3 regions of the Pseudarthrobacter sp. 10T415 genome follow, and region 2 is predicted to be linked to each of the others. Evidence: riboswitches for the same ligand, from Rfam matches in the RefSeq annotation. Region 2 holds a riboswitch; each other region holds the start of a gene.

Region 1 (7,888 bases), on a different contig from region 2:
CCAGCCCATGGTGTAGTCGATCTTGTCCTCCGTGATCACCGGGTCCTGCTGGTCCCGGCCCCAGAACATGGGCACGGTGCCGTCCAGCTCGGCGTCCTTGAACGTGGGGTCGCTGCCGGCGTTCACCACGAACCCTGAAAGTCCGACGACGGCTGCGAAGTCCGCGGGACGCTGCCGCAGGAGGGTGGTGGCCATGGCCATGCCCATGGAGAAGCCGAGCAGGGACACCGAGGGGTGCCCTTCCCTGATGGTGTCGATCCAGTCCAGGACGTACGCGGAGGCCTTCTTGACCCGGTCCAGCGAATAGTCGATCGAGGCCGTCAGCGGGAACCAGGTGAAGCCCGGGCCCATCGCGATCGGTGCACGGACGGAGGCGACGGCGAAGCCGCCGGGCAGGAGGTCCGCGAGGCTCAGCAGGTCCTGCTCGTTGGCGCCGTATCCGTGCAGGAGCACCAGCAGGGGTTTACCGTCCCGCTCGCCTTCAGGGTGCGACCACAGGACGACGGGGGCAGGAAATACTTCGGCTTCAGTCATGGTTTCCATTCTTACAGTTACCCGAAAGTAACAACCTACGTTCGCGTAGGCAGCGAGGCGGAAGGCAGGATAGGACCCGTGACTGACGCAAGCCCCCTCCAAAGCCCCATCACGGACACCGGTTCCCACCCCTGGACCCGGTACGTGGCCATGGGCGACTCCTTTACCGAGGGCATCGGCGACCCCGAGCCCTCAAGCCCCGGCGGCTACCGCGGCTGGGCCGACCGCGTGGCAGAAGAACTGGGCCGGACGCTGCCCGACTTCGCCTACGCCAACCTGGCCGTCCGCGGCCGGCTGCTCCAGCAGATCGTCGACCAGCAGCTCGCTCCGGCACTGGAGCTCAAGCCCGACCTGGTGACGCTCTCCGCAGGCGGCAACGACCTGATCCGCCCCGGCGGAGACCCCGACGCCCTGGCCGAAAAGCTGGATTCCGTGGTGCAGATCCTGTCCATGGGCGGCGCCACCGTGGTGCTGTTCAACGGTCCCGATACCGGCTCGTCGGTGCTGGGAAGGATCCGCAGCAAGGTTGCCATCTATAACGAGAACCTGCGGACCGTGGCAGCGCGGCACGACGCCGTGATTGCAGACATGTGGTCCCTGCGGCAGCTCAGCGACCCCCGGATGTGGGACCAGGACCGCCTGCACTTTTCTCCGCTGGGGCACCACACCATCGCAGCCATGGTGCTCGAGTCCCTGAACGTGAAGCACACGCTCGAACCCCGCCACCCCAAGCCGCTGCCGCCGAGCACCTGGCGGGAGGCCCGCACGGGCGACCTCGTCTGGGCCCGCGAATACTTTGTGCCGTGGGTGCTGCGGCGCCTGCGCCACCAGTCCTCGGGCGACGGCATCACAGCCAAGCGTCCGACGCCGGGTCCCGCCTTTGGACCGGGCGTTCCCCTGGGTTCGGGGGAAGGTCCGCTGGGGACGGCCGACGCAGTGCGGCGCTGAGCTGGTCTGGTCTGGTCTGGTCTGGTCTGGTCTGGTCTGGGGCAGCTTGCCGGTGACCGCCGGAACGGCATGCGGTCCGTGACCGTTAAGCTGGAAAGACCCACTCGAGAGGCGCAGCACCGTGAGTAACCTGTTTTTCTGGATCATCATCCTGTCGTTCGTGATCCCGATGGCCATGCGCATGTACCGGAAATCGGTGGCCAAGCGGAACCACGACCAGAGCTTTCCCGGCCGGTACCCCGAGCAGTTCCCCGGTGCCGGCCAATATCCCGGCAGCCAGAACCCGGGCGGCCAGTTCCCCGGTTCCGCCGGGCCGCAGAGCAGGCAGCCGCGCGATGGCTACACCCAGCAGGACTACTACTCGGGCGGGTTCCGGCAGATCGGCCAGCAGGCACCGAACGTCCCCCAGCCCGGGCCCTACCAGTACGGCCAGCCGCCGGTCCCCGGCCAGGGCGGGCAGCCCTTCGGTCAGCCGCCGTACGGGGAGCAGCAGTTCAACCAGCCTCCCTACAACCAGCCCCAGCCCGGCCAGCAGCAGCCCGGCCAGCAGCAGCCCGGCCAGCAGCAGCCCGGGTACCCCGCGCCGGAACAGCGGGCAGCACCCGCCAGTCCCCCGCCGCCGTCGGCCCCGCAGGGATTCCGGGCCCGGAAACTCGCGGAACTGGACCAGAAGTACAGCAACGGCGAAATGTCCATGGAGGACTACATGGCCCGCCGCAGCGAAATCATGAACGGCTAGCCTGCGCCGCAGAAAGCCTCTAAGGGCCTCCGGGCGCCATCACGTCCCCGGGATCATCAATCAGAGGCTTGTTCGCGCCACCTGCCCGTGAGGGTTCGGATCCGCGGACAAGCCTCTGTTTTATGTGCGGGCCGCGCTGCTAGGCCAGGAACTCCGCCCGGAGCTGGGCGCCCAGCTGGCCGATTTCGGTAAGGAAGCCATCGTGGCCGATGGGCGCCTGGATGAGGTGGACCTCGACGTCGCCAGGCAGGGCCCGGGCCAGCTCGTGTGACTGGGACGGGAAGTAGAGCCGGTCCGATTCCACGGCCGCCACGAAGAACCGGGCGGTGGTCCGGGCGAGGGTATCGGCCAGGCTTCCCCGGCCGCGGCAAACGTCGTGGCTCATGAGCGCCTCGGTGAGGGCGATGTAGCTGTTCGCGTCGAAGCGCCGGACGAGCTTGCTGCCCTGGTGGTCCAGATAGCTCTCCACCTGGTACCGGCCCCTGCCGGCAAGGACCCCGCCCTGCAGCGGCGACTCCGAAGCCTGGGCTTCACGGCCGAAGCGGTACTCCAGCTCGGCGGCCGACCGGTAGGTGATGTGGGCAATGCGGCGGGCGAGCGCCAGGCCGTCCTCGGGGCAGGGACCGTCGTAGTAGTCGCCGTGGTTGAAGTTCGGGTCCTGGCGGATGGCCAGGGTCTGCGCCTGGGCGAACGCTATCTGTTCGGCCGTGCTGGCGGCTCCCACCGAGATGACGGCACAGCGCTGCACCCGTTCGGGGAACGTGACGGCCCATTCCAGGGCCCGGGCGCCGCCCATGGAGCCGCCCAGCACCGCGTACCAGCTCCTGATGCCCAGCTGGTCCGCCAGGCGGGCTTCAGCTTCCGTGCTGTCCCGGAGCGTCACCAGGGGGAACCTGGAACCCCAGGGCTTGCCGTCGGGGCCGGGCGAGGACGGCCCGGTGGAGCCGTAGCAGCCGCCCACAATGTTGATGGAGACCACGAAGAAGCGGTCAGTGTCCACGGGGGCGCCGGGCCCGGCCAGGTGTTCCCACCAGCCTTCCTCGTCGGTGTCCCCGCGGGTCACATGCGTGCTGCCGGTCAGGGCGTGCTCCACCAGGATGGCGTTGCTGCCATCGGCGTTCAGGGTCCCCCACGTTTCGTACGCCAGGGTGACGTCCGGCAGGAATCCACCGCCCTCGAGCTGCAGGCCACCGATGGAGGCATAGCGGACAATTCCGTGTTCGGGTGCGGTTGTACGGGCGACGGTAACCGTCATGGCAAGACCTCTTCTACGCGCTTGCCCGCCGTCGTTTACCGGCAGGCCAGGTCTTCACCCGGGGCACCCCGCCGCGGAAGGAGGGTTGCCGGCCAGCAAGCCGGGGCTGTCACTGGCACTCATGACCTGGTTCGAGTGTACGAAACACCCCCCGCTGATGGCCAAGCATGTGACTGGTTGTGACTTGGCGGTCCGCGCTGCCTTTCCCGGACGGCTGACCGGCGGAAAGGGAGGCCGGCCGCCTGGCCGGCCTCCCGCCGTCGTACGTCTTTGGCTTAGCCGGCCGCGCCCTTGGCGGCCCGGAAGCCCGCCTCAAGGTCTGCCAGGATGTCATCGATGTGCTCGATGCCCACCGACAGCCGCACCAGGCCGGGGGTCACGCCCGCTACCGCCTGCTGTTCCGGCGTCAGCTGGCTGTGGGTGGTGGAGGCAGGGTGGATCACCAGGGACCGGACGTCGCCGATGTTGGCGACGTGCGAGTGCAGTTCCAGGGCGTCGACGAACCGCTGCCCCGCTTCGGCTCCCCCGGCAAGGTTGAAGGCGACGACGGCGCCCGTCCCCTTGGGCCCGTACTTGCGGCCGCGCTCGTACCAGGGGCTGGACGGCAGGCCTGCGTAGGCGACGGATTCGACGTCGTCCCGGCGTTCCAGCCAGCGGGCCACCTCGGTGGCGTTGGCCACGTGGCGTTCCACGCGCAGGCTCAGCGTCTCCAGGCCCTGGGCGATCAGGAAGGCGTTGAACGGCGAGACGGCCGAGCCGAGGTCCCGCAGGAGCTGGACGCGCGCCTTGAGGATGTAGGACAGGTTTGCGCCGAGGAGGCCGTTTTCCCCGAGGTCCCTGCCGTAGACCAGGCCGTTGTAGGTGGGGTCCGGGGTGTTGAAGCCCGGGAACCGTTCCGGGTCCTTGCTGAAATCGAACTTGCCTGAGTCGACGATGACGCCGGCGATCGCCGCTCCGTGCCCGCCGAGGTACTTGGTGGCCGAGTGGACCACGATGTCGGCGCCCCATTCCAGGGGACGGATCAGGTACGGCGTGGAGAGGGTGTTGTCCACGATGAGGGGCACGCCGGCCTGGTGCGCCACCCCGGAGATGCCTTCGATGTCCAGGACGTCCTGGCGCGGGTTGGAGACCACCTCGCCGAAGAACAGCTTGGTGTTGGGCTGCACGGCGTCCCGCCACTGGTCCAGGTTGTCCGGGTCAGCCACGAACGTCACGGTGATGCCGAACTTCTTCAGCGTGTGGGCGAACAGGTTGTAGGTTCCGCCGTACAGGCTGGGGCTGGCCACGATGTGGTCGCCCGCCTCTGCGATGTTCAGGATGGCGAAGGTCTCCGCGGCCTGGCCGGAGCTGAGCAGCAGGGCGCCGAGTCCCCCTTCGAGGCTGGCGATGCGCTGCTCCACGGCCTCCTGGGTGGGGTTGCCGATGCGGGTGTAGATGGGGGCCAGTTCCGCCAGGGCGAACCGGTTGGCCGCGCTTTCGGCGCTGGGGAACACAAACGAGGTGGTCTGGTAGATGGGCAGGGCCCGGGCGCCGGTGGCGCCATCGGGCTCCTGGCCGGCGTGGATCTGGCGGGTTTCGAAGGACCAACCGTTGGACATTCAAGGCTCCTTTGACATGGGCCCGGCATGCTGTGAGCACCGCGGGCCGCGCTTGCCGCCCGGCCGTTGCCGGACAACCAGGTCCTCACCCGGGGCACCCCACCGCGGATGGAGGGTTGCCGGCCAGCGAGCCGGGGCTTGGCGCTGGCACTCATGACCTGCGCCCAGTGTAGGAACACCTTGGCGGCGGCGGACAGGATTGTGACGAACATGGTCTCCGCGGCTGCCGGCAGGGCGGAAAACTGATCCCCAAGAAAATGGAAATTTCGAGTAAGGCAACCCTAAGCTGAGAGCCCGATCACAAAGTGCCAAGATGTTGGCATGCGCATGGATCACGTCTCTTACGCCTGTGAACACGATGGCCTCGCGGCCACTACCGAACGAATTGCATCTGCCCTCGGCGTTGAGGCAGTGAAAGGCGGGGTACATCCCCGGTTCGGAACCCGGAATATGATCATCCCGCTCGCGGGCCACAAGTACCTCGAAGTGGTGGAGGTCCTTGACCACCCCGCCTCGGACAAGGCTCCCTTTGGACAGGCCGTACGGGCCCGTTCCGCGGCGGGCGGCGGCTGGATGGGCTGGTGCGTCGAAGTGGACGACCTCGCCCCGTTCGAGGAGCGCCTGGGCCGCGCGGCCGTCAACGGCAACCGCAAGTTCCCGGACGGCCGGGAACTGGTGTGGAAGCAGATCGGCATCCTGGGACTCATCGCCGACCCCCAGGTCCCGTACATGCTCAAGTGGCAAGGCGACCCGTCGCTGCACCCGTCCAACGCCTATGACAGCAGCCTCAAGATGAGCTGCCTGACCATCGCCGGCTCCGCTTCGCGGGTCACCGAATGGCTGGGCGAGCCGGTGGAGAAGCCGCTGGAGGACGTGGCTGTCGAATGGGTGGCCCCGCACGGCACCCCCGGCATCCTGTCCGTCACGTTCGAAACCGCCAATGGAGCCGTCACCCTCTGACCCTCCACCTGTGGTCCGGTTGCACACCGGACCACAGACGCGGACGCCTGTCCGCACCAGCTTCGGCCGCTATCAGCTTGTGACAACGGCGTCACCTGCTGATAGCGGCCGAATCCGTTTCCCGGCGAATCCACTCCCCCGGCGAGACCTGCCTACCCCAGGCCGACGGCCTTGCCGAACAGGCTGAAGCCCACGAACGCCACGATGTCCAGCAGCGCGTGCGCGATGACCAGCGGCATGACGCGTTTGGTCCGGGTGTAGATCCAGGCGAAGACAATGCCCATTACCACGTTCCCGATGAAGGGACCGAAGCCCTGGTACAGGTGGTAGCTGCCGCGCAGCACCGAACTGACGGCAATCGACAGCGGCACGCTCCACCCGAACTTGCCGAAGCGGTCCATCAGGTAGCCCACCACGATCACTTCCTCCACGATCCCGTGCCGGATAGCGGAGAGGATCAGCACCGGCACGGTCCACCAGTAGGCGTCCAGGGCGCTGGGGATGATGGCGGTGGTGATTCCAAGGGCACGTCCGGCAGCGTAGAGTCCCAGCGACGGGATGCCGATGAGTGCGGCCAGGCCCACCCCCTGGAGCAGGTCCTTGCCCGGACGGGCGAAGGTGAAGCCCAGTTTCGTGAAGGCTGATCCGGACCCCGCTCCAAGGTCCCCGGAGGCCGCCTGCCTGGAGCCCGCCAGGAAGTACAGCACCAGCAGGACCGGGACGAGGGCGAAGAAGATATCCAGGAGCTGATAGGTCAGGTCAAAGTATTCGCGGGTGCTCTGGGACCGGTTGAGCGTCGAGGTTCCCTCGGCCAGCGGTGCCCGGGTCATCTTGTCCAGGAGCTGCACTACCGAGTACACGGCGGACTGGCCGAGGGACAGGCCCAGGACAATCCAGACTTCGAACGCCAGGCGGCGGCGGGAGGGAACCAGCATGTACCCATCTTGCCCGCAGTTTCTGGACCGCGGCTGATGGCCCCGCCGTGTCAGGGCACGGGGGCGACGATGACCTCGGTGCCCTTGGCCTCGAAGGCGGCCTTGTCCCGCGGCGAGATGCCGGCGTCCGTGATCAGGCGGGTGAAGTCATAGCCGTCCATGGTGGCGAAAGCACGCACCCCCACCTTGGAGGAATCGGCAATGACATAGGACACCCGGGCGCGGCTGGCCAGGAGCGCGTTCACCGAGGCTTCCCCCTCCCCCGTGTTGGTGGGGCCCACCTCGGGGTCGATGCCGTTCACGCCGATGAAGGCGATGTCCAGGACCACCTTCTGCATGATGATGTCCGTGTACGGGCCCACCAGCTCGTAGGACCGAGGGTTGAGGATGCCGCCTGTCACCATCACCTTGATATTGGGCCGTACCGCCAGTTGCCCGGCGATGTTGATGGCGTTGGTGACAACGGTCAGCGTTGACTGGTTGGACGGAGCGTTCAGGTCTTCGCGGGTGGCCAGGATCTGGGCCAGTGCCGTGCTGGTGGTGCCGCCGCACAGGCCGATGACGGCGCCGGGTCGGATCAGGGCAGACGCGGCCCGGGCAATCTGCTCCTTCGCCTCGGCATGGTCGTCCCGGTTGTAGCGGCCGGGCAGGTCGTAGGCGAGGGCGCCGGTGGTGGCGCCGCCGCGGGTGCGGGTCAGCAGCCGCCGCTTGGCAAGGCTGTCCAGGTCGCGGCGTGCAGTGGCGGGCGAAACCCCGAGGGTGTTGACGATCTCATCCACTTCCACCTGGCCGGTCCTGGCAAGCAAGTCGAGGATGGCGGTCAGGCGGTCAGTGCGGGTCATGCGGGGCCTCTCGGTACAACGGCCACCGCTCCGGATGACGTTTCATGATCATAACAGACCCTAAATAATCATCTAAC
Region 2 (7,888 bases):
GTCCGGCTCGGTTGACGTGAACAGCAGCAAGAACGCCGGAGTTGCGCTGCTGTGCGCCAGCCTCATCAACCGCGGCACCACCGTCCTGCGCCGCCTGGCCCGGATCGAAGAGGTCAACCGCATCGTGGAGGTGCTCACCAGCATCGGCGTGGAATGCACCTGGCTCAACGCCACCGACCTCCGCCTGCGCCGGCCCGCCGTCCTGGACCTCGACTCAATGGACGTGGAGGCTGCCCGCCGAACCCGCAGCGTCATCATGCTGCTGGGCCCCCTGCTGGACGAGTCCGCCGAGTACAGGCTTCCCTACGCCGGAGGCTGCGACCTCGGCACCCGTACCGTTGAGCCGCACATGCAGGCCCTGCGCCAGTTTGGGCTGTCCGTGGAAGCCACGGCCGGTTTCTACGCTGTCCAGGCGCCGTCGGCTGATTCACGGGACCGCTCCTTCGTCCTCACCGAGCGCGGCGATACCGTTACGGAAAACGCCATCATGGCGGCCACCCACCGTGAGGGCACCACGGTCATCCGGAACGCCAGCCCCAACTACATGGTGCAGGACCTCTGCTTCTACCTGCAGATGCTGGGCGTCACCATCGAAGGCGTGGGCACCACCACCCTGAGGATCACCGGCAAGCCCGTCATCAACGCCGACATCGAGTACTTCCCGTCCGAGGACCCCATCGAGGCCATGAGCCTGATCACCGCGGGCATCGTGACGAACTCCGAGGTCACGGTCCGCCGGGTGCCCATCGAGTTCATGGAGATCGAACTGGCCACGCTGGGGCAGATGGGCCAGCAGCTGGAAATCTCCGGCGAATACGTGGCACGGAACGGCCGGACCCGGCTGGTGGACGTGACCACCAAGCCCTCGGAGCTGAAGGCGCCGGAGGACAAGATCCACCCCATGCCGTTCCCTGGCCTCAACATCGACAACCTGCCGTTTTTCGCCGTCATCGCCGCCAACGCCACCGGCCAGACGATGATCCACGACTGGGTGTACGAGAACCGCGCCATCTACCTGACGGAGCTGAACCGGCTCGGCGCTCAGGTCCAGCTCCTCGATCCCCACCGGATCTACATCAACGGCCCCACCAAATGGCGCGCTGCCGAAGTGGGCTGCCCGCCGGCGCTGCGCCCGGCCGCCTGCCTGCTGCTGGCCATGCTGGCGGCACGCGGCGTGTCCGAGCTCCGCAACATCTACGTGATCGAGCGCGGGTACGAGGACCTGGCAGAGCGGCTCAACACCATCGGCGCCAGGATTGAGTACTTCCAGGGCTGACATTCACTCTTCGTCATGATGGGGCGGGGCACTTCAAATGTCCCGTCCCTGCCGCAGAATGTGACTATGCGTACCTTCGGCGTTGAGGAAGAGCTTCTGATTGTTGATCCGGAGTCCGGCGAACCGCTCGCCCTTGCTGACGCGCTCCTGTCCGGGCGGCACGTGGCGGCAGATGATTTGCCGCAGCTTCCGCAGGCACCGGCCGCAAAGGACAAAGCGGACGACGACGGCATGGGCCTGAGTGCCGAGCTGAAACTTGAGCAGATTGAGACGCAGACCCGCCCGTGCCTGGACTACGGAACGCTGCTGGACCAGATCCGTGCCGGCCGGTCCCTCGCGGACCAGGCGGCGCAGAAGAACCATGCCAGGGTTGCGGCGCTCGCAACCTCACCGCTGGGATCCACCAGCCACACCACCCCTGACCCCCGGTACGCCCGGATGCTGGAGCGTTTCGGGCTCACCGCCCAGGAACAGCTGACCTGCGGCTTCCACGTCCACACCTACATCGAGTCACCGGATGAGGGCGTGGCGGTGCTGGACCGGATCAGGGACAAGCTCGCGGTATTGACGGCGCTCAGTGCGAACTCGCCTTTCTGGAACGGGCTGCCCACCGGCTTCGAAAGCTACCGGACCCAGGCTTGGAACCGTTGGCCGACGTCCGGACCAGCGGCCGTCTACGGTACCTACCCTGCGTACCGCAGGGTGGTGACGCGGCTCCTGGACAGCGGCGTGATGCTCGACGAAGGCATGTTGTATTTTGACGCGCGGCTCTCGCGGAACCACCCCACGGTTGAGGTCCGGGTAGCGGACGTCTGCCTGCGCGCCGACGACGCCGCACTGATCGCCTGCCTGGTGCGGGCGCTGGTGGAGTCGGCCAGCAGGGAGTGGCGTGACGGCGTGGACCCGGCTCCGGTCCCCACGGTCCTGCTGCGGATGGCATCATGGCAGGCCAGCAACTCCGGGCTCACGGGCGAGCTGCTGGACTTTGGCAACTTCCGTCCGGCACGCGCCGCCGATGTGGTCCGGTCGCTGGTGGATTACCTCGCCCCGGTGCTGGACGAGCAGGGTGAGCTGACACTGGCCCGGCAAGGCGTGGAGGACATCATCGCCCGCGGCACGGGCTCGGCTGAGCAGCGCCAGGTGCGGGAAAAGGCCCTGGCAGGCCAGCCCGGGGACTTCGGCTTCGGTGCGGTGGTGAAGCACGCTGTCAACGTGACCATGCGGGATACCCTCAAGGTTTCGGAGGCGGATACGGCGCCCGAGTTGCTGCGGGTCCGGCAGTCCTGACCCGCTCTGCCGGGGAGCCTGCCCCCACTGGCATCAAGGCTGGGCACACCACCGGCGTCGCCGTCCGGGTCCGGACCCGCGTCGCCGCCGCGGAAACAGGCTAGATCTGCTTGAGGGCCTGTTCCAGGTCGCCGATGAGGTCCTCGGCGTCCTCGAGCCCCACGGACAGGCGCACAACCCCGTCGGTCAGGCCAATCGCAGCCCTGCCCTCCGGACCCATGGCCCGGTGCGTGGTGGTGGCCGGGTGCGTGATGAGGGACTTGGAATCGCCCAGGTTGTTGGAGATGTCGATGACCCGCAGCGCGTCCAAAAGTGCGAAGGCGGCCTCCTTGCCGGAGCGGCCGCCCGACGGTGCCAGTTCAAGGGTGAGTACCGTGCCGCCGGCCTTCATCTGCTTGGCCGCGAGCCCGTACTGCGGGTGGGACTTCAGGAGCGGGTACTTCACCCAGCTGACGGCGGGCTGCTGCTCCAACCATTCCGCGAGCCGCAGCGCCGTGGCCGAGGAGTGGCTGACGCGCAGTCCCATGGTCTCCAGGCCCTTGGTGAGCACCCAGGCGTTGAACGCGGACAGGGCGGGCCCGGTATGGCGCATCAGTTGCTTCACGGGACCGTCAATGAATTCCTTGGTACCCAGGATGGCCCCGCCCAGCACCCGGCCCTGGCCATCGATGTGCTTGGTGCCGGAGTACACAATCACGTCCGCCCCCAGCTGGCCGCAGCGCTGCAGCAGCGGAGTGGCGAAGACGTTGTCCACCACCACCGTGGCACCCGCCGCGTGCGCAAGTTCGCTGACCGCCGCGATGTCCACGATTTCCTGCATGGGATTGGAAGGAGACTCGAAGAAGACAGCGGTGGTGGGCTCGGACAGGGCGGACCGCCACTGGTCCAGGTCAGGGCCGTCGACGAAGACGGTCTCCACGCCCCACCGCGGCAGGATTTCGTTGAGGATCACGAAGCAGGAGCCGAACAGCGAGCGGGCAGCCACCACCCGGTCCCCGGCAGCCAGCAGCGCGCCGAGGGCCGTGAAGACGGCGGACATGCCGGACGCCGTCGCAAAGCATGCCTCGGTGCCCTCCAGCAGGCGGAGGCGTTCCTGGAACGTGGCCACCGAGGGGTTGCCGTAGCGGGAGTAGACGAAGCGTTCGTCTTCGCCGGTGAAGGCGCGTTCGGCAGCGGCGGCGGACTCGTACACGAACCCGGAGTTGAGGAAAATCGCCTCGGACGTTTCCTGGAAGTTGGTGCGGTCCAGCCCCCCGCGGACGGCCTGGGTGTCAGGGCTCCAGCCGGCGGCATCTTCGTTGAAGGTCACTTAGTTCTTTCCGAGGTTGGTGGGCAGGCCGCGGTTCTTCCAGCCGTTGACGGTGCGTTCGCCGTAACGGTCCGGTTCGCCTTCGAAGCCTTCCAGGACGTTGTAGGAGATGAAGCCCGCCCGGGTTGCCGCCGTAGCCGCCGCAATGGAGCGCTGCCCGGAGCGGCACAGGAACAGCAGCTCGGTGCCGCGGTTCTCCGGGCCCTGCTGCTCAAGGTCGGTTATGAATTCCGGGTTGGGAATGCCGCCCGGAAACGTCCACTGGATGAACAGGGGATCGTTGTCCGTGGCCTTGGTGTCCGGGATGCCAATGTGCGCCCATTCGCCCTCAGTGCGGACATCCACCAGGATGGCGCCCTGCTCCAGTTTGGCCCAGGCCTCCTGGGGTGTCAGGTCTCCTGCGTAGCTCATGCGTGGCCCTCGCCGTCGAATTCGGGTTCTTCAGTGGCGGATTCCAGGTGGTCCACAGCGGTGGCGACGGCGGCGTCCGCGGAGGCGATGGCTGCCGGGAGCACCACGGCCTGGGCCACGATGACGCTGCTGCCGTTGAAGGTCACTGCCGGGCTGCCGTGCAGCACGTACCCTTCCGCCAGGGCAGCCGAGATCCGCTCGCAAAAGGCGCGGTCGTCCGGGCCGCTGATCAGGCGGTAGGACAATTTCTCTTCAGGGACAGGTGCGTCAGACATGACGGATCTCCTTCTCTCACGCTTGCAGCTCGAATCGGTCGATATGCCGAGTATTCACCTGAGGCACCCCGCCGTGGAAGGAGGGTTGCCGACCGGCCAGTCAGGGCTTGGCGCCGGTACTCATTACTCCCCAAAAACGTAACACCTGCCGCCGGGAGCCGCACCGCCGCCGTCGTCATCTTCCGTAACTGAACCGGAAACACAGGGTCACAGGCGTGCCGGGCGCTTTCCGGGCAGCGCCCGACGGCGGCATTGCCGCAGGTGGGCGGGTTTTTCGCTGCTTCCTGCATGCATTCCCGGCGGGCTTCGACCGATAAAGTACAGGTGGGGCCGCTGCCCCATCAGGTCTTCGGCACCGGGGGGTTCCATGAGCATGCGTACATCCGCGCGACGACGCACCAAACCTTCGGTCCAATCGTTCCGCGCGGGCGCGTCGAGGGTGTGGACATTCCTTGCCGTTGTGCTTCTGGCAGCGTGTGCCGTGGTGCTGCCCGCAGGCGCCGCCAGCGCCGCCGACCTTAACCCGGACGAGGGAAAACCCCTGCTGGGCGCGGTGCTGGAGTGGGGTGAAGATTCCGCTGCCGGTTTCGCCGAACGGCTTGGAGCATCTCCCGCCGCCTACGGCCACGACCTCGCCCTGCCGTACCGCCCCTCGGAGCAGAACAACCTCCGGGGCTTCCTGGAGCAGGCGTCACTCCAGGGTTCGCATGCGATGTTCACTGTGAAGCCCACTGTGCCGCTCGACCAGATTGATGACGCTGCCGCAGCGTCCTTTGCCGGGGAAGTGCGGCGGCTGACATCGGGTTTCACCGGGCAGGTGCTGATCCGTTTTGCCCCGGACATGAATGCCAGCTGGGTGGAATGGGGCCAGCAGCCCGGTGCGTACCGCAACGCCTTCCGTGCGGTGTCCGCCGCCTTCAAGACGTCCGGCGGCGGCCCGCTGATGGTGTGGGAGCCGTACCTTGGCAAGGATTATCCCTTCGCCCGGAGCCGGAATGCGCCCGCTCCCGGCAGTGAGGGCTTCGCTTTGCTGGACACCAACGATGACGGAACGTGGGACGGGGCGGACAGCGCCTACGAACCCTACTATCCCGGCGATGACGCCGTGGACTGGGTGGGCCTGACCGCTTTCCACGACGATACGGCCGGCGGGGCGGCGGTGAACACGGTGCCGCGGGCAGGCGAGCTCCAGGAGATGCTCACCGCCTCCGGCGGGGAAAACTTCTACAGGGACTATTCAGCCGGCCGCAGCAAGCCGTTCATGCTGCAGACCGCTGCCTTCTACAGCCCCGCAGCCGGCGGCGCCTCCGAGGTGGACGTCAAGGCCGGCTGGTTCGACCAGGTGGTGGGGGCCGCCACGTCCACCAACTTCCCGAAGACCGCCATGGTGGTGTGGGACGAAAGGACCAGTACCCGGGACACGGGTGTAGCGAGCATCAGCTGGTTGCTGACCGGCAACTCCACCGTAGCCGCGGCTGCCCACGCCCGGCTGAAGGATTCGTCAATGGTGACCGGACCCGTCACGGAGGTTGGCGCCGGCGGCAGCTATGAACGGGCCAACACACTGACGGGCGCCGCGGCCTGGACTGTGGGAGCGGCGCTGATCCTCCTGTTGGTGGCACTGTGGCAGATTCCCCGCAGGGTTAACGCTGCCACGGCCTGGGGCTACGGCGACCCCTCCAAACGGGATTCCCGGGTGGACCTGCTCCGCGGCATGGCCATTGTCTTCGTGGTGGTCAACCACCTGGGCATGACATCGCTGTTCCAGCTGCTGACCCAGGAGGCAGTGGGCTTCGTCAGCGGCGCCGAACTGTTCGTGTTGTTCTCCGGGCTGGTGGTGGGCATGGTCTACGGGCCCCGCGTCCGCGAGGATTTTGGCACCGTGCTGGACCTGACATCCCGCCGCGCCGGCAAGCTGTACCTGACGGCGCTGGTGGTCCTGGTTGGCGTCTTCCTGATGTCCTTGCTTCCCATTTTCCGGACCGAGGCCCTCACCACCTTCGTGGACCAGGGGACCGGAGGGGCCGGGCACCAGGGGGCCGGCCGTACCTACGACCTCTATGCGGGGATGGAATCCCTCTTCCAGTTCCCGGTGCCGCCGCAGGTGCTGCCCGCCGTCCTCCTGCTGCAGTTCGGCCCCTGGCAGTTCAACGTCATGGGCCTGTACGTGGTGCTGCTGCTGGTCAGCCCGGTGGTCCTCGCCGCGCTCAGCCGTGGGAAGGCCGTCTGGGTGCTGGCCGCAACGCTTGGGCTCTACGCCGTCGGCTCCATCACACGCTTCCGGCTCTTGCCGTCGCAGTTCGAGGATTCGTTCCCTCTGCTTGTCTGGCAGGTGCTGTTCGTCATCGGCCTCGTGGCCGGCTACCACCGGCGGACCATTGTGGCGTGGCTGTCTGCCAGGACCTGGCTGGTAGTGGCATGCACCGCCGTCGCACTGCTGTTCGCGTTCCTGTCCTGGGGCAACCCCTACCTGGCCAACGGCTTCGACGTCCGCCTCGCCCTTATTCCGGACACGGCGTACCGGGTCATGTACGACGCACTCTTCGCCCGCACCTACCTGGCGCCGGGGAGGCTGCTCAACGTGCTGATCCTGGTAGTGGCTGCCTACGCGCTGCTGACTGCGTACTGGAAACCCATCGAGCGGGTGTTGGGCTGGTTCCTGATCCCCCTGGGGCGCGCCACCCTCTACGTGTTCATCATGCACGTGGTGCTGATCGCTGTGGTGGCCAACATCCCCGCCCTGCAGCAGGAGAATGTGCTGCTCAACACGGCGGCCTACGCCGTGGTCCTGGGGCTCCTGTGGGCGATGGTCCGGACGAAGTTCCTTTTCAAGATCATTCCTACCTAGCTGCGGCGTTCGGGGAGCCTGGGCTGGCGGCCCGGGTTACTGTCCGTGCGGCAGGATGAGCTGGTGCAGCAGGTGGTCCTGCCATGTTCCGGCGATTTTCAGGTACTCCGGGGCAACCCCGATCTCACGGAACCCTGCCCGGCCCAGGATTCGCCGCGACGCCGCGTTGTGCAGCAGGGTAGCGGCCTGGATGCGGTGGAGGCCAAGCTCGCCCTGCGCGTACCCGGCCGCGAACCGGACAGCAGCCGTGCCGACGCCCCGTCCCAGGAGGCCGTGGTCCACCCAGTAGCCAAGGTTGGCACTGAGGAACGGTCCCCGGACAATCCCGGTGAGGGTGATAGTTCCGACGATGCGCTGGGCCGCTGATGAGTTACCGAAGCCCTCGATGAGAACCCAGGGAACCTCCGTGCCCAGCACCAGCTGTTCACGCTTGGTCCGGATCAGCTCCCGCTGACGCCGGGCCGTATAGAACGCCTCGGGCC
Region 3 (7,888 bases), on a different contig from region 2:
GCGCCGTCGGGATCATGGGCCAGCAGCCCGCTGAAGTCCTTGAAGTACGGCGTGGTGTGGGACAGCACGCCCTTGGCGGGCTGGTCCTTTTCGGTCAGGAGAGTGGAGGTGATCTCCTCACGGTTGATGGCCTTGGAGATCGCCTGGCGGACAGCTGTTTCCTTGAGCTTGGGCGTGGACTCGTTCGGGTACAGGTTGTAGACGACGCCGGGGTTGGCCCTGGTTTCGTTCCAGAAACCGTTGCCGTTGAAGAGGGTGATGTCCGCCGCGGAGATGGCCGCCGTCGCGTCGATCTGGCCGGACTGCAGGCTGCCGGTGCGGTTGCCGGCCTCGGGAATGATCTTGAAGGTGACCGTGTCCAGGTAAGCCTCGCCCGTGTTGGTGTTGGTGGCGGCCGGCCAGCTGTAGCCGGCGCGGCGCTCCAGCACCGCTTCCTTGTCCACGGTGTAGCTCTTGACGTTGAACGGGCCGGACCCGGAGAACTTCCCGGCGCAGCGGTCCGCCTCGGACAGGGACGCTGACGACGGCGAAAGCAGTCCCAGCGTGAAGGTGGATGTTGCCTGCAGGAACTGGGCGTTCGGCTTGCTGAAGTCCACCACAACGGTCTGCGGGTCCTTGACGGTGATGGCACTGACGTCACTGAGGTAGGTGGAGCCCAGGCTCGCCTTGGCCCCCAGTGCCTTGATCGCTTCGAAGTTGGTCTTCACGGATGCGGCGTCAATGGCCGTGCCGTCCGCAAAGGTGGCGCCGGTGCGGAGAGTGAACGTGAAGCTGGTGGCATCGCCGTTGGATTCGAACTTCTCCGCCAGCCAGGGCACGATTTCGCCGGATGTCGGGTCCTGCGAGGTCAGCGACGCCACGGTCTGCCGGGCGATCGCGATCGCATCGTTGTTGCCCACCTGCTGCGGATCGATGCAGCCGCGGTCCACGGACAGGGCAAAGTTCAGGTTCCCGCCGGACACCGGGGTGGCGTCGGCGGTTTGCTGCGTGCCGGCGTCGGCCCCGCCTCCGCAGGCCGAGAGCAGCAGGGCTGCGGTTCCAAGGAGGCCGACGACGGCGGCGGGCCGGCGGAAGGGACCGGCGGGCAGGGTGCGGGGCTGGTTCGGGCGGGGCTGGTTGGAGCGGGTCATGCGACGTTTTCGCTTTCGGTCAGGCCGCCGTCCAGGGAGGCGCGGCGGGTCAGCGGGGCGCGGAGGCCCAGGTTTTCGCGGAGGTTGGTGCCTTCGTATTCGGTGCGGTAAACGCCGCGGTCTTGCAGGCGCGGGACGAGTTCGTTGACAATCTCGTCCAGCCCGCCGGGAACGATCCAGGGGGTGATGTTGAAGCCGTCAACGGCGCCGGCGTGGGCGTATTCGGCGAGCTTGTCGGCGATGCCATCGTAGGAACCCACCAGGCCGCGGCCGTTGAGCCGGGAGCGTGCGGCGACGAACTGGCGGATGGACTGGCCCTTGTCCTTGGCCTCCGCGCGCCACTGGGCCGCGAGTTCCTTGGCGCTTGCGCCGTGGAAGGCGTTGCCGCGGGTGGGGTTGGTGACGTCCACGACGGGGTCCGTTTCGGGAAGCGGACCGTCGGGGTCGTAATCGGTGAGGGTCCGGCCCCAGAACTGTTCCAGATACGCGATGGACGTCTCGGGGCCCACCTGCTGTTCGCGGACCCATTGGTGCTTCTCCTCCGCCTCGGCCTCGGTGGCGCCAAGGATGAACTCCTGGCCGGGGAAGATCTTCACGTCGTCGGCGGGTCGGCCAGCCTTGAGGGTGCGCGCCACGATGTCCTCGCGGAACCTTTTGGCGTCCTCGAGCTCGGCGTGCCGGGAGAAGATCACGTCGGCGTTCCGGACGGCGAAGTCCCGCCCGTCCGCCGAGTCGCCGGCCTGGAAGAGCACCGGATGGTGCTGTGAGGAGCGCGGCAGGCGGCCGGTGATGTCGACGTCGAAACTTGCGTCCGTGCGCCGGACGGGTGTGATGCTGCCTTCTTCTAGCCAGCGCCCGGCATCCCGGGACCCGGCGATTGCGCCGTCGGCCCAGGAATCCCAGATCGCTTTGGCTGTCTGGACGAAGGCCTCGGCCCGGATGTAGCGGTCCTCGTGCTTGAGGAACCCGCCGCGCCGGAAGTTGGCACCGGTCCAGGCGTTGTCCGTGGTGACGATGTTCCAGGCCGCCCGCCCGCCGGAGAGCAGGTCCAGGCTGGCCAGGCGGTGCGCCAGGTCTGCGGGATCGTTGTAGGTGGTGTTCTGGGTGGCCACCAGGCCGATGTTGGTGGTGACGGCGGCCAGGGCCGCGAGGGCTGTCTGGGCATCGGGGCGGCCGGCGACGTCGAGGTCGTGGATGCGGCCCAGGTGCTCGCGCAGGCGCAGTCCCTCGCCGAGGAAGAACGCGGAGAAGAGGCCGCGCTCCGCCGTCTGGGCCACCCGGCGGAAGGATTCGAAGTCCGTTTGGGACCCGCTCTCCGGAGTCTTCCAGACGGTGGTGTGGTTGACGCCCTGGAAGAAGACGCCGAACTGGATCTGGCCGTTGCCGGCGGGGCGGTGGTGGGTGCTCATGATGCTCTCTTTCAGGCCGCGGCGTAGCGGTTGGCGGGGCGGGGAAGGCCGAAGGTTTCGCGGAGGGTGGTTCCGGTGCGCGGTGCGGCCACACCGGCACGGCGCAGTTCCGGCAGCACCTGGGCGGCCAGTTCGGGCAGGTCAACGTCCAGGACGGCGGGGTGGAGCCGGACGCCGTCGGCTGCCCGGAACAGCTCGACCAGCAGCTCGACGAGCCCTGCCGCACTGCCGACGTACCTGGCGCCGCCCTGCCAGGGTTCGTACGCATCAAGCTCCGCGAGGCGCTCCGCCGCGGCCTGGCCACGGGAGTCGAGGACGACGTCGAGCTCCACCAGGGTGCGCGGGGTTCCGGCCGCTGCTGCCGCAGTCGCCGCGGCCGCCAGTCCGTCAACGGAACCGGCGGCGGCGAGCGCCACATCCGCTTCGACGGCGGGGATCAGGTCCGCCGGTGCGAAGACCACCAGCTGGCCCTGCAGCGGGCGGGGAATGATGGACGGGCCCTTCACGGAGAATCTGTCACCGTCAAAGTCGGCGTAGTGGAGCTTATCCCGGTCCAGGTAACGGCCGGTGGCTGCGTCCCGGATGACAGCGCCGTCCTCCCAGGAATCCCAGAGCCGGCGGCCGGCCTCCACCACGTCCGCTGCCTCGGCCAGGACATCGGCTTCGGCGAGTGCCTCGCGGCCCACGGACTGTGCCTCGGCGGGTTCGTTGGCGGCGCTGACCAGCCAGCCGGCCCGGCCGTGGGAGGAGTAGTCCAGGCTGGCCAACTGCGTGGCCACATGGAACGGCTCGGTAAACAGCGTTCCCGCTTCGGGAACCAGGCCGAGGGAGCGGGTCAGCGGAGCCGCGAAGGCCGCGCGCTGCACGGCGTCGATCCGGCCCGCGATGCCGGTGCTGCCGGCATCCAGTACGCGGGAATCGCGGAAGGTGGCCAGGTGGAAGCCTGCGATGTCCGCGGCCTGCACGGTTTCCCGTATCCGGCCGCCGCCCAGCAGGGCGCCGGGAAGGTGGGCGGCGCGGCGCCACGCAGCCGGGTGGGCGCCGTCGCCATCGAGCTCGAGCGCCACTATTTTGGAGCGCAGTTCAGGTACAGGTGTTGAAGCCATGGTTTCCTTCTTCAGGGCCGCAGGGCGGCCGGGACGACATTCACTTGCCGCGGGGCGGCCAGGTCTGTTTCCGGAGCACCCCGCCACAAAATGCCTGAGGGTTGCCGCAGCACCAGCCGGTCCTTGGCGTGCTGACTCTTGACCTATGGCTTGAATGTAGGAGCCGGTCCAATGCGTTGACAAACGCGGTTGTCGCGCGGCGTCAACGCAGGAAATCCCGCGTCAAACAGCGGTTTTTGGCGTCATCTGGGCTCTTCGGCCCACACCCGGAAGCGGGCTCCGTGACGGCCTGTTTCCCCGGGTTTAGCCCGGTGACAGGGCCGCTTGGGACCGGGTGGGCAGGCTCGTAGGGTCATGCCATGCCTACCGCTTCCGCTGTCCCCCTGTCAGTACTCGATCTCAGTCCAGTCCCTGCCGGGCAGTCGGCCGGTAACGCGCTGCGCAACAGCATTGACCTTGCTGTAGCGGCCGAGGGCCTTGGCTACCACCGCTTCTGGCTGGCCGAGCACCACCTGAACCCCGGCGTCGCCGGTTCCGCCCCGCACGTGCTCTCCGCCCTGGTTGCCGCGGCTACCCGGACCATCCGCGTGGGCACGGCCGCCACCATCCTGGGTAACTACCGGCCGCTGCAGGTGGCGGAGAACATCGGCACGCTCGCGGCCGTGTACCCGGAACGGTTGGATTTGGGGTTCGGACGGTCAGGGCAGCCCAGCATGCCGGCCGCGGATTCGACGGGTGCAGGACGGACGACGGCGGAGCCCGCCTCCGCCGTTTACGGCTCCGGCGCGGGTGCGGGCGGTGCTGGTGCTGGTGCGGACGGCACCGCGCTTCATGCGGGCTCAGCCGGCGCGGGCGCTCCGGCGCAACCGGACGAGGGAGCCCGGGTGGTGGACGGGCTCCTGGTCCCGGCGGCCCGGCGGCTCTTCAATTCCGTCCTCCCGCGGAAGTTCCGCCTCCAGGCCGAACTCCTGGGCCGCGAACCCGGCGACGCGGACAACTTCGAAAGCGACGTCCAGGACGTGATCGGGTTCTTCACCGGCGGCTTCCGGACCCGGCACGGCGAGGAAATCACTGTCACTCCGGCGCGGGGCACCACGCCCCAGTTCTGGATCCATGGTTCAACGGCCGGTCCCAGCGCCCGCCTGGCCGGGAAGCTCGGCCTGCCGTTCGGGGCGAACTACCACGTCTCCCCCGCCACCGTGCTGGATTCGGTGGCCGAGTACCGGGCCCATTTCAAGCCGTCGGCCGCGCTGGCGGAGCCATACGTCACCGTCTCCGCGGACGTCCTGGTGGCCGATGACGGGCAGACCGCCCGCACCCTTGGTGCCGGTTATGCCGCCTGGGTGCACAGCATCCGCACCGGCCACGGCGCCATCCCCTACCCCGCACCCAGTGACGGCGGCCGCCTGGATGCGCAGGCAGCCGCACCCGAAACCGGGGCTCCGGACCTCATCCGGGACCGGGTGGAAACGCGGTTCGTGGGCGGCGCGGCGCAGGTGGCGGACCAATTACGCGACCTGCAGCACGCCACGGGCGCCCAGGAACTGTTGATCACCACCATCGCCCACAACCACCGGCACCGCGTGCGCTCCTACGAACTGCTGGCTGCCGAGTGGGGCCTGGCCTGAAGTTTGTCCCATCACCATCCACACACGAGAAGGAAAAGTCATGACCACTGAAACCGAAACAGACACGCAGCTCGTCACGGCCGCAGAAGCCGCCCAACTGATTGCCGGCGGTGCATTGCTGGTTGACGTCCGCAGCGACGCCGGACGCAACAGCACCGGGGCAGTCCCGGGAGCACTGGTGGTGGACCGCGGGCGCGTGGAGGAGGATTTCGGCCCCGGTTCGGACAAACGCCTGGCGCAGGTTGAGGGCACGGACCAGAAGATCGTGGTGTTCTGCGGCTCCGTGAACGGCTCCGGCCCGGTTGCACGGAAACTTGAGCTGCTCGGTTACGCCAACGCGGTGCACGTTGACGGCGGTTTCCCCGCCCTGCGCGACGCCGGTGTACCGACCACCGGGCCCGTCGACACCGCTAGCTAGGCGTCCGCCGATTCCCTGGGCCGGGGAACCTGGCCCGGCACCGATCCCGGCACCGACAGGCGCCACCCGCCAAAGAACCTAGTCACTAGAAACTCAGTCGATAGGAACTGAGTCGACGGGAACTGAGCCGCGGGACACCGACGTGGCAGGCAGCGGTGCGCCGGGCACTGCGGCGCGGGCCGTCGTCGTACTTTCCTTTCCGGAGCGTGCGACGGCGGCCCTCGCCTTGCGTGCCGCCACAGCGATCCGCCCGGCGTCCGCCCCTCCGGCCAGCAGTGCGGCGGCCAGCAAGGCGCAACACAGCAGGATTCCCTGGTGGAAGGCCTCCCGGGCATTGCCACCGGAGGCACCCTCGCCTAGGAACATGCCAGCGGCCGCGGCGGAGCAGAGTGCGGCGGAGAAGCGCTGGCTGAGTTGGTAGAACCCCGCAGCCACGCCGGCCGCCCCTTGCGGGGCATGGGCCAGCGTGAGCGTTTGGTTGGGCGCCACCACCAGTCCTGTGGCCACGCCCTGCAAGAGCCCCACCCCGGCGACGATGGCTGCGGCAGCACCGGCGTCGAACCCCTGGACCGCCCAGTCCTTTGCCGGGAGGCAGGCCAGCCCCGCGGCGATGGCGGCCACGATTCCCGTCCTGCCGTACCGCGCAACGAACCTCCAGCTGAGGCTGGAGGCCAGCAGCATTCCGGCGGCCTGCGGTGCCAGGATCGCAGCAGCTGCCAGCGGCGGCAGGCCCGTTCCGGTCAGGAAGTACAGGGAGGTCACGGCCGCCATGGCCGCTCCGACGCCGAACTGGCACAGTGCCACCACCGTGCCCAGGAGATACCCGGGCGACCTCACCAGGGCCGGGCTGAGCAGCGGCGTGCGGCCGCGCCGGTGATAGAAAAACTCCCATCCCGCGAAGGCAAGTACTGCAACGGCACCCAGCGCTGCCCACAGGACTGCCACCGGGCCCGGACCGTAAATGGTGGGCACCAGCGATGCCACCACCACAGCACCCAGGAGCACTGCCCCGGGGACATCCACGGCGGAGCGGCGCGGTCCAGCCTCGCTTGAGCCGTGGACGCGGCTGGGGCTGTCTGAGCGGGCGGCGTCCGTGCCGTGGCTGCCTGTGCTTCCTGACCTGGCTTGGCCGGGCTGCGGCGTCGCCCGCGGAAGATAGACCAGGGCCAGCGGCACCAGGACCAGCACGAGCGGGACGTTGACCAGGAACAACAGCCGCCAGCTCAGGGCGGGATCGCCGGCGGACAGAATGATGCCGCCCACCACGGGGCCGCAGACGGCTGCCGTGCCACCGGCGGCCGCGTAGTAGCCCAGGGCCTTGGCCCGTCCGGAGCCGGTAAAGATGTCCTGGAGGAGGCCCAGCACCTGGGGATTCAGCGTGCCGGCACCCAGTCCCTGCAGCAGGCGGGCGGCGATGACGACGGCGGGATCCGATGCGAGTCCGCCGAGGAGGCTGAAGGCGCCGAACACGGCAATGCCGGCGATGAACAGTTTCCGGCGGCCCAGCAGGTCACCCAGCCGCCCGGCCGGGACCAGCGCGACGCCGAAGGCCAGGGAATAGCTGGCAAGGATCCACTGCACCTGCCCGCTGTCCGCGTGCAGGCCGGCTGCCATGGCAGGGACGGCCAGCACGAAGACCGATTGATCGAGCAGGCTCACGAACCCGGCGCCGAGGCACAGCCACAGCGCGGCCCGCGGTGACGGCGTGCCCCTGGTCAGTGGAGTGCTTGCCCCTGCGATTCGGCCCATATCGGGACCCTAAGCCCGGGCAGCAGGGCACTCCTCATCCGGCGTCGGAGCGTTAATCCCGGTGAAGTCCGGTTACCTGAGGCTTCCGTGAGGGGTCCTTGTGTGACAGGTCCCGTGACGCCGGCCGGGTGGGCGGAGCCGCAATTGCACATCGGGCGACATGCTGGGAAACGCGGCTCAAAACAGTTTGGGACGCGCCGCTGCGCGGTCCTACCGTGGCCGCATGACAGCCCTCCGCAGCACCCCCGCAGTCCATCCCCGCCCGGTTCCGGACGCGGAGGTGACGGCGTGACCGTCTTTGAATCCGTCCTGGACGGCATCGGGGGCACGCCCCTGGTCCGCCTGCGCCGCCTCGGGGCGCGATTCCGTCCAAGGATCTACGCCAAGTTGGAATTCCAGAACATCGGCGGCAGCGTCAAGGACCGGGCGGCGCTGTCCATGATCCGGG

What was found. A riboswitch is a leader RNA that binds a small molecule or an ion and turns the genes downstream of it on or off. The one in region 2 is predicted to bind S-adenosylmethionine.
Region 1: linked by a shared signal. The riboswitch ahead of AC1DBN_RS14765 (bifunctional o-acetylhomoserine/o-acetylserine sulfhydrylase) and the one ahead of AC1DBN_RS07875 (DUF1737 domain-containing protein) in region 2 are both predicted to bind S-adenosylmethionine.
Region 3: linked by a shared signal. The riboswitch ahead of AC1DBN_RS13725 (LLM class flavin-dependent oxidoreductase) and the one ahead of AC1DBN_RS07875 (DUF1737 domain-containing protein) in region 2 are both predicted to bind S-adenosylmethionine.

Annotation. Positions count from the first base shown of each region.
Region 1 is NZ_JBFTHJ010000011.1:87,062-94,949, forward strand. It holds gene AC1DBN_RS14745 (alpha/beta hydrolase) at 1-534, opposite strand, end outside; gene AC1DBN_RS14750 (SGNH/GDSL hydrolase family protein) at 613-1,482, shown strand; gene AC1DBN_RS14755 (hypothetical protein) at 1,604-2,221, shown strand; gene metX (homoserine O-acetyltransferase MetX) at 2,361-3,476, opposite strand; SAM riboswitch class IV at 3,489-3,603, opposite strand; gene AC1DBN_RS14765 (bifunctional o-acetylhomoserine/o-acetylserine sulfhydrylase) at 3,752-5,074, opposite strand; SAM riboswitch class IV at 5,118-5,233, opposite strand; gene AC1DBN_RS14770 (VOC family protein) at 5,396-6,034, shown strand; gene AC1DBN_RS14775 (CPBP family intramembrane glutamic endopeptidase) at 6,187-6,969, opposite strand; gene AC1DBN_RS14780 (DeoR/GlpR family DNA-binding transcription regulator) at 7,020-7,811, opposite strand.
Region 2 is NZ_JBFTHJ010000004.1:74,225-82,112, forward strand. It holds gene AC1DBN_RS07855 (UDP-N-acetylglucosamine 1-carboxyvinyltransferase) at 1-1,276, shown strand, start outside; gene AC1DBN_RS07860 (glutamate--cysteine ligase 2) at 1,343-2,563, shown strand; gene AC1DBN_RS07865 (O-succinylhomoserine sulfhydrylase) at 2,664-3,872, opposite strand; gene AC1DBN_RS07870 (rhodanese-like domain-containing protein) at 3,873-4,283, opposite strand; gene AC1DBN_RS07875 (DUF1737 domain-containing protein) at 4,280-4,558, opposite strand; SAM riboswitch class IV at 4,572-4,686, opposite strand; gene opgC (OpgC domain-containing protein) at 4,926-7,406, shown strand; gene AC1DBN_RS07885 (GNAT family N-acetyltransferase) at 7,443-7,888, opposite strand, start outside.
Region 3 is NZ_JBFTHJ010000010.1:29,967-37,854, forward strand. It holds gene AC1DBN_RS13715 (ABC transporter substrate-binding protein) at 1-1,130, opposite strand, end outside; gene AC1DBN_RS13720 (NtaA/DmoA family FMN-dependent monooxygenase) at 1,127-2,539, opposite strand; gene AC1DBN_RS13725 (LLM class flavin-dependent oxidoreductase) at 2,551-3,645, opposite strand; SAM riboswitch class IV at 3,681-3,789, opposite strand; gene AC1DBN_RS13730 (LLM class flavin-dependent oxidoreductase) at 4,005-5,273, shown strand; gene AC1DBN_RS13735 (rhodanese-like domain-containing protein) at 5,314-5,691, shown strand; gene AC1DBN_RS13740 (MFS transporter) at 5,785-7,440, opposite strand; gene AC1DBN_RS13745 (PLP-dependent cysteine synthase family protein) at 7,729-7,888, shown strand, end outside.